Regions from separate parts of the Methylosinus sp. LW3 genome, predicted to be linked through region 1. Evidence: predicted binding sites of a transcription regulator. Region 1 holds the regulator's gene; the other holds the start of a gene.
The links. The regulator LexA, encoded in region 1, represses DNA repair genes until DNA is damaged. The targets are predictions, from matches to a motif close to TGTTCNNNNTGTGTTCNG.

Region 1 (4,417 bases):
CGCGGCAGCAGCGGCGCGGCCGCGCCCGAGCGCTTGATCAGCGCGGCGGCGTCCGGCGCGAAGACGGGATCGTCCCAGGCGCCGGAGAGATCGAAGCCGATCTGCACGCCCTTCTCGCGCGGCTTGCCGGCGGCGTCGGCCTCATTGGCCTGCGCCTTCATCGCGAGGCTGCGCTCGGGAATGCGCGTCTGGCCGGCGAAGGCCAGCGCGAAGCCCGGCCCATGCGCCTGGCCGTCCTCTATATTCGCGGTTCCTTTGACGATCTTGATGGTCGCGCTGGCGCGATCCACCAGCGAATGGCCGGAGCGAATATCCATCGCGCTCGACAAAGGCCGCTTGTCGACGCGGCGCAGCGCGCGCTCGAGATCTATGCCGCCGACCTCGCCCTCGCTCAGCGTGAGGCTGGCGCGGCCGTCGAGATCGCGCGTGATCTGCGCGACGCTGTCGCCAGTGGCGTCGAGCGTGAAATTGGCGTCCAGCGCGCCGCCGAGATCGGGCCGTGCGGCGAGGTCCCAGGCGAGCGCGCCGGCGTCGACCCCGGTCAGCTGCGCATTGCCGTGAAACTCCAGCGCGCCCGCCGCATTGGCGGCGAAAGTGGCGCGGCCCTTCACCGTCCCCTTATAGGCCTGCGCCTCGGCGAGCGAGAGCTCGAGCCTTCCGCCGCGCAGCAGCAGCGATAGAGCGGCGTCCTCGAGATTCAGCCGCAATATGCGGGCGCGCGTCGCCGAAAGGCGCAGATCGACATCGGCGTCCTGAATATTCGGCAGGACGAAAGCGTCGCGGCTCCATTGGCCGTCGGCGCCGGAGAGCGGCGGCAGATCGGCGATCATCGGCTTCAGCGACACGAAATTGCTGGCGAGAGTCGCATGGACGATGGGCTTTTCGCCCTCGTGCCGCAGCGCGAATGTGCCCTCGAACTCATTGTCGTCGGCCGAGAGCTTCACATCGGTCAGCTGAAAATCGCGCAGGCCGACGCTGGCCTTGGCGGAGAGCTGCACATTCTCGAAGGCGCCGGGCAGCGGCGCGCTCACCTTGGCGAGGCCGAGCGCATGGCGCAGCGAGGGCGAAGAGGCGTTGAGCCGCCCCATATAGCGCGGCTTGGCGCCGATCTGGCCGAAGCCTTCCGCCTCCAGCCGCACGCTGTCCGAATCGAGCCGCACAGTGACCGGCGTCTGCTCGCCGCGCAGCAGCGCGCCGGGCTTCAGCACCCAGAGCATGGCGCGCGGCCGCTCGCCGCCCCAGGAGAAAGCGGCGTCGAGCGTCGCCGGCGAGCCGACGGTGCGCCAATCGAGCGTCGCGTCAATGTCCTGCAGCGTTTCCTCGCCGCCCGAATATTTGAGCCTTGCGACGCCGGAGACGATGGAGACGCCGCCGAGCCGGGCGCGATCGGCCTTCTCGGCCGCCGGCGTCGAGGGCCGCGCCGCCGCGGCGCGCACAGCTGCGCCGGACGTGCTCATCGGCTTGCGATCGAGATCGACCTCTATGGCGGGGCGGATGAGCTCGATATCGGCGATTTCCAAACGGCCGGCCAGCAGCGGCAGCAGCAGCACATTGCCGTGCAGCCTCTCCGCCTCGATGGTCAGCGCGGCGGTGGGATCGGCGAAGGCGATGCTGTCTATGGTGATGTGCGGGCGCGGCAGCAGCGAGAAGGTCGAGCGGCCTTTGGCGGCGATGAACAGGCCGGATGAGGCGTTGAGCTGGCCCGAAATCTCCTCGAGCAGCGCATTGGTCGAGAAGGTCCAAGGCGCGAGCGCCGCGCCGAGCGCCACTGCGGCGACGGCGCCGAGAGCGATCAGCCAGCGGCGCGAGAGGCGCGGGAAAGGCAGGCGGCGGCTTTGGCCCAAGGGCTTGGATCCTTCGATTTCGCGCATCGGGCCGGTCGAGTGCGACATTCCATCGTCCATGTAGAAAAAAGCGGGCGGCCGCGGGCCGCTGGCGATGCAGCGCGCGCCCTCGGCGAGGGCGCGAGACGAGAACAACATGCCTTTATCGCTCTGCCGCTACGCGAAAAGGCCCGCGCGCCAAAAGCGCGCGAGGCCGGACCATGGCGGCAAAGGGCGGCGAGATCGTGGCGGCGCGAGGCCCTCAGTATTTGCGCAGAAGGCTGACCAGACGGCCTTGGATGCGGACGCGATCCGGCCCGAAAATGCGCGTCTCATAGGCCGGATTGGCGGCCTCGAGCGCTATTGACGCGCCACGCTTGCGCAGGCGCTTCAATGTCGCCTCCTCGTCGTCGATGAGGGCGACGACGATATCGCCGGTGTCGGCGCTGTCCTGCTTGCGCACCACGACGACGTCGCCGTCGAGAATGCCGGCCTCGATCATCGAATCGCCACGCACCTCGAGCGCGAAATGCTCGCCGCCGCCGAGCATATCCGGCGGCAGGCTGATGGTGTGGCTGCGATTCTGCAGCGCGGAGATGGGCGTGCCGGCGGCGATGCGGCCCATGACCGGAATCGCCACCTGCTGATCGGACTCGGGCTCGCCGGCCGGAACGGGCCGCACGCGGCCGAGCGCGCCCTCTATGACCGAGGGCGAGAATTTGCCGCCGCGCGCGGCGACGCGGGGCGTCGCCGATTCGGGCAGGCGCAGCACCTCGAGCGCGCGGGCGCGATTGGGCAGACGGCGGATGAAGCCGCGCTCCTCGAGCGCGAGAATGAGCCTGTGAATGCCGGATTTGGAGCGCAGATCGAGCGCGTCCTTCATCTCGTCGAAGGAGGGCGGCACGCCGGTCTCCTTCAGGCGCTCATGGATGAAGCGCAGCAGATCGCTCTGTTTCTTGGTCAGCATGGAAGCCCCCCGGCGCCGCCCGCCCGCGTCGCGCCACGTCCGAACCTAGCCATGATGGCGCGGGTTCATAAACAAATCATGAACGGGAGGATAGGCGTTCTCGGTGCGTTCCGCAAGGGAGACTCTTCGGCGGTCCTTGGTCAGGGAGCATGAATGCATTTCCAGTCAGAAACATCGTGATCCAAATCTATTCGGGCTCGCTGAGAACGCCATTCAAGCGATTTATCCCGACTGTTAATGACAAACCACTGCCCTCGGTCATTAACATTGTCCCGTCCCGAAGAACGGAATGGCCCCGCAATCACCCCGTTTTCATACCCCTTTGAGATGACGCTAAACTTGTCGGTATCACAAAACCAATCAGGCCAACCCAATTGCACGCCTCCAGGCACACGCTTGTTAATTTCATGCCAGTATTTTGCTACCCCTCCGCGAGGAGAAACTTTGTTTGGCGGGACCCCTAGTTGTTGTCTCACATACGCCTCATCGAACCACTCTTTCTCGACTACAACTTCTGCTGGCGGGAACATAAAAGCCTCGTTTGTTGATAACAATACATAAAGATCAGATCGTGAGCTAAAAAATAAAATAGTAGCCCCACTGTCAAAATGGGTCTGCGACGCCACATCACTCTTCTGAACAGCCCAATGCTCAACCGATAATTTTCCCCCAAACTCTTTAGCCGTGTCAAAAACTTCTCGGTCAATATTCGATAAGAAAAACCTATCTTTATTTAGCTGAAAAATGCCAAGAATTATTGCGGAAAAGACGGCGCCAGCCACGAACCATATCAGACGCCCCTTCATGTCATTTCGAGCAAGAAAAACTAGATACCCGGATGCCACGGCAGCGGCTAGGAGAACGACGGTCGCCGCGATAGGCAACCCTTCCCAGTAGGCGGAAACGAGGGCCGGCAACGAGGTTGCAAAGGGCCAAATTTGCGAACCGGCATTTATTATAACATCAACTATCCGTTGATGTGACGCCGTTGCGGGCTCAGATTCTCTAGTTTCCATTCGCTAAGAATAGCAGAGTTCTTGCTTGATTCGAAGAGTCGCTCACACAGGCTACGATCCTACGGTTCCGCCCCTCTACTGCGCCGCCGCCGCCTCCACCCCCAGCATCGGCCGCACATGCCGCGCGAAATCCTCTAGCGAGCGCAAGTTCTTCTCCGCATCCCGTGAGATCGGCTTCAGCAATATCGCCCGCGCGTCGGTCTCCTCGCGATAGGCGGCGATCTTCTCCGCCACTTCGTCGAAATCGCCGATCAGCGAGCGTTGCAGCAGCCCTTCCTCGGTCAGCGAGGCCGGCGCCGCGCCGTCCTGGCGGGCGAAATTGCCGCGCATGCGCTCGGCGAAGCGGGAGAGGAAGGGAACAGCCTCGGCCAGCGCCTGCTCGCGGCGCGGCGCGGCGAAATAGAAGCGCGCCATGGTGAAGCGCGGATCGCCCTCCGGTCCCGCGGCCTCGCGATAGATGCGCAAGGTCTCCTTGATCTGTTCTATGGGGAAAGGCGGGCCGGCCATCACGCCATGGCCATTGCGCGCGGCGTAGCGAATCGCCCCCGGCGTGGTGGTGGCGAGATAGGTGGGGATGGGCTTTTGCAGCGGGCGCGGCGTGAGGCTGAGGC
Region 2 (4,417 bases), 2.1 Mb from region 1:
GATGCGTCTTGCGGCCGCTCGAATCCTTCAGGCGTTCGCCGCCCGAGCAAATCGGCAGCAGCCAGTCCGAGCGCATCTGGCAATCCTCATTGCCGGCCTTCAACGCCTCGTAATGGAAAGTGTAATTTCGCGCCGAAGCGTCGCGCGCCGCCCAGATCAGCGTCTCATGCGCATTGGTGAAGCGACGGCCGCGAAAATTCGGCATGGGATTGTTTTTCCGCCACACAATGTCGTTCAGGATCCAGAACCCGAGGTCCTGCATGATCGCGCCGACGCGGAATATATTGTGATAGGAGCCGATGACGAAAATAGTGGCGTTGGGCTTCATGGCCCGCCGCGCAGCCGCCAGCCAGTCGCGGGTGAAGGCGTCATAGGCGGCGAAATCGGCGAATTTGTCCCAATCATCATCGACCGCGTCGACGACGCTCTGATCCGGCCGGGTGAGCCGGTTGGCCAGCTGCAGATTATAAGGTGGATCGGCGAAAACGAGATCGACGCTCGCCTCCGGCAGGCCGAGCATGACCTCGACGCTGTCTCCGACGACGACCTCGTTACGCGACATCGCGCGAGGCGACCCGAAATTCGACGTCCCAGTACGCGAGACCTTTATCTGGGACTTGGGGCGGGCCGCCCCGACGCGCGCGCTACTCATGAACAATCACCGGCTACGCAACCAACGATGCGAACAATGCCCGATCGCGGTAAAAGCCGGGTTTAGAAAGCCCGTGCGCGGCTGTCCCTTTTCCGCACGCCTTCGTTAAGAAATTCCATTTTCACCAGATGTTTACGAACGCTCATGGGAGGTGCGAGCGCTTGGGCGCGCGCTCACGGGGCGAGCTCTGGGCGCGCTTCGCTCAGCTCCCGCAGCGGCGCGAAGCTCATGCGGTGAAAGGGCGTCGGCCCATGGGTTTCGAGAGCGGCGAGATGCTCGCGCGTGCCATAGCCGGCGTTGGTCTCGAATCCGTAATGGGGATAGAGCCGGGCGAGGCGGCGCATCTGGCGATCACGCGCAACCTTGGCGACAATCGACGCGGCGGCGATGGAAAGAGAAAGCGCGTCGCCTTTCACGATCGCCTCGCCCGGGCAGGCGAGTTCCGGCAGGTCGCGGCCGTCGACCAGCACGAAGCCCGGCGCGACATGGAGCGCGGCGACGGCGCGCGCCATGGCCAGCAGCGCCGCGCGGCGAATGTTCAGCCGGTCGATTTCCTCGACGCTGGCGAAGGCGACGCCGATGGCCAGCGCGCTGGAGACGATTCGCTCGAAGGCGGCGTCCCGCGCCTTGGCCGACAGAGCTTTCGAATCATCGACGCCGTCCGGCAGCCGGTTCGGGTCGAGAATCACGGCCGCGGCCGCAACCGGCCCGGCGAGCGGCCCGCGCCCGACCTCGTCGACGCCGGCGATGGGCCGAGCGCCGCCGCGCAGAACGCGCGTCTCGGTGAGAAAATGGGGGGGCATGCTCGCTCGGCTCGTCGAAAAGGGGCGACTGAAAAAAACACAGCGGCGGGATCGGAGCAATCGATCCCTACGCGCCTTTTTAAAAAAGGCTCAGCTGCTCGGCGTCGCTGCGGGGCGGCCGGAACAGATCGGCGCGCAGCCGCGTGCGCGAAAAGCCGAGACGCTGCGCGGCAAGCTCGAAGCGGCGTCCGATCATCCAGGCGTAGGGGCCGTCGCCGGTCATGCGCTTATCGAAGGACGGGTCATAGAGCTTGCCGTCGCGCGCCGAGCGCACCAGCGAGAGCACATGCCGGGCCTTGGCCGGAAAATGGGTGACGAGCCATTCGCTGAACAATTCGCGCAGCTCGAGCGGCAGCCGCAGCATCACATAGCCGGCCTCGCGCGCGCCGGCGGCATGGGCGCGCGTCAATATGGTCTCGATCTCGGCGTCATTGACCGCCGGAATGATCGGCGCGACCAGAACAGCGACCGGAATTCCCGCCTCGGCCAGCCGCTCGATCGTTGCGAGCCGTCGCTCGGGCGATGCGGCGCGCGGCTCCATCGCCCGCGCCAAGGCCGGATCGAGCGTCGTCAGCGAGATCGCGACCTTGACCAGGCCCTTGCGCGCCATGGGCGCGAGAATGTCGATGTCGCGAACGACCAGCGAGGATTTCGTCACTATGCCGATCGGATGATCGGCGCGGCTCGCCACCTCGAGCAGGCCGCGGGTGACGCGATAGCGCTTTTCGAGCGGCTGATAGGGGTCGGTATTGGCGCCGATGGCGATGGTCTTGGGCGAATAATTGCGCGCCGACAATTCGCGCTCGAGCAATTGCGCCGCGCCTTCCTTGACGAAAATCTCCGTCTCGAAATCGAGCCCCGGCGAGAGGCCCATATAGGCGTGGCTAGGCCGCGCATAGCAATAGACACAGCCATGCTCGCAGCCGCGATAGGGATTGATGGAGCGGTCGAAGGAAATATCCGGCGAGTCGTTGCGCGTGATGATCGTCTTCGCCCGCTCGACATGGACATTGGTGCGGAACTCGCCGAGCTCCTCCAGCCCATTCCAGCCGTCATCGGCCTCGACGCGCCGCTCGCGCTCGAAACGGCCGCTCTCATTGGAGAGCGCGCCACGCCCGCGCCGCCGCGCCGGATCGACGATCGGACGCTCCTCGCTGGAAAAATTCACGACCGCGCCGATCGCCTCACGGCTCAGCTGCGCCGCCCGGCGCCAGTCGCTCTTCTCCGATTTCTCGATCAGACGTTTCGCCGAGCTCGCCATGGCGATGATCTCCTTGCCGGCCCTGCGGCCGGCGTCTCGCCGGGCGCCGGCCTCGCTTCGGCTCCCGGCGCGAGACGCCCATGCGCGACACTGGGGCGCCTCGCGACCGCGAGCCTCGATGCGACGCTTACAACGGCTACTTACAACTCTAGGGGACTTGTTTACGCACGCTCGGAACATTTGACGAACAAGAGAACGTATACGGAACAAACGAGGCCGAGTCAAGCGGCGGCGGCGCAGCCGATCACAAAGAGAATGGAACGGAGAAAAGGCGCCCGGAGCACGCCGCCGACAGCGCGCGCTTGTCCACAGGCTGCGCGACGCAGTTGAACGCGCGGCGCGAATCGATATGACTCCGCGCCATGATCTTTCCCCCCTTCACGGCCGGAGGGGCGCCGCGATGACGGCGCCCGCCAAGGTTTCCATCGATCTCGGGACCCGCGCCGATGGCGGCGTCGCAACGCTCGATCTCGAGGAGCTGCTGGCGACGCGCCTTCTGGTGCAGGGCAATTCCGGCTCCGGCAAATCGCATCTGCTGCGCCGCCTGCTGGAGCAGAGCGCGCCCTGGGTGCAGCAGGCGATCATCGATCCGGAGGGCGATTTCGTCACGCTGGCGGAGCGTTACGGCCATGTGGTGGTGGACGCCCGCTGCGGCATCGCCGATCTCACGCGCATCGCCGCGCGGGCGCGCCAGCACCGCGTCTCCGTGGTGCTCGATCTCGAAGGGCTGGACGCCGAGCAGCAGATGCACGCCGCCGCCGCCTTTCTCGGCGGGCTTTTCGACGCCGAGCGCGACCAATGGTATCCGCTGCTCGTCGTGGTGGACGAGGCGCAGCTCTTCGCGCCCGCCGTCGCCGGCGAAGTGTCGGACGAGGCGCGCAAAGCCTCGCTCGGCGCCATGACCAATCTCATGTGTCGCGGCCGCAAGCGAGGTCTCGCCGGCGTCATCGCCACGCAGCGCCTCGCCAAGCTCGCCAAGAATGTCGCGGCGGAGGCGTCCAATTTTCTCATGGGCCGCACCTTTCTCGACATAGACATGGCGCGCGCCGCCGATCTGCTCGGCATGGAGCGGCGGCAGGCGGAAATGTTCCGCGATTTGCAGAGCGGCAATTTCGTCGCCCTCGGCCCGGCCATGGCGCGCCGGCCGCTGCCCGTGCGCATCGGCCCGGTGGAGACTTCCGCGCGCAATGTCAGCCCCAGGCTGCTGCCGCTGCCGGAGGCCGGCGCCGACGACGCGCATCTCATTTTCACGCCCGGCGCCAATGAAGCGCGCTTCGAGGCCCCGCGCCGGCCGCCGCCGCCCGCGCCGACCGCCGATGTGCTGGCGCGGCTCGCCCGCAGCGCGCCGCCGGCGCCGCCCGCCGCCGAGTCGCCGCCGAGCATTTCGCCCGAGCAGCGTCAGGCTGCGATCGATTCGGCGCTGCGCGAGATTTTGAGCGACAGCGACGCCAACTTCCGCACCATCGCCGTGCTCTATCAGGATTTTCTGGTGCGCTGCCGGATTCGCCGCATCGGCGGCGAGCCCTTGAGCCTGCCCGCCTTCCGCCGCCGCCTCGCCGTGGCCCATGCCGGCATTGAGCTCGCGGAAGCCGAGTCCGCGGATTCGCCCTGGGCCGAGGTGCTCGCAATGGCCGGCGCTCTGCCGGAGGATATGCAGGGCGTTTTTCTATCGCTGGCGCGCGCGGCCTTCGACCATCGCCC

Region 2: a site for LexA is predicted at 2,889-2,906, ahead of METLW3_RS0115770 (PA0069 family radical SAM protein). Genes of this name have one in related genera too.

What each region holds. Positions count from the first base shown of each region.
Region 1 covers NZ_AZUO01000001.1:1,098,485-1,102,901, reverse strand. The annotation lists gene METLW3_RS0105420 (AsmA family protein) at 1-1,982, opposite strand, end outside; gene lexA (transcriptional repressor LexA) at 2,086-2,790, opposite strand; gene METLW3_RS28115 (hypothetical protein) at 2,931-3,596, opposite strand; gene METLW3_RS0105410 (LLM class flavin-dependent oxidoreductase) at 3,882-4,417, opposite strand, start outside.
Region 2 covers NZ_AZUO01000001.1:3,156,275-3,160,691, forward strand. The annotation lists gene METLW3_RS0115760 (DNA methyltransferase) at 1-652, opposite strand, end outside; gene METLW3_RS0115765 (ribonuclease HII) at 826-1,455, opposite strand; gene METLW3_RS0115770 (PA0069 family radical SAM protein) at 1,535-2,716, opposite strand; gene METLW3_RS0115780 (ATP-binding protein) at 3,117-4,417, shown strand, end outside.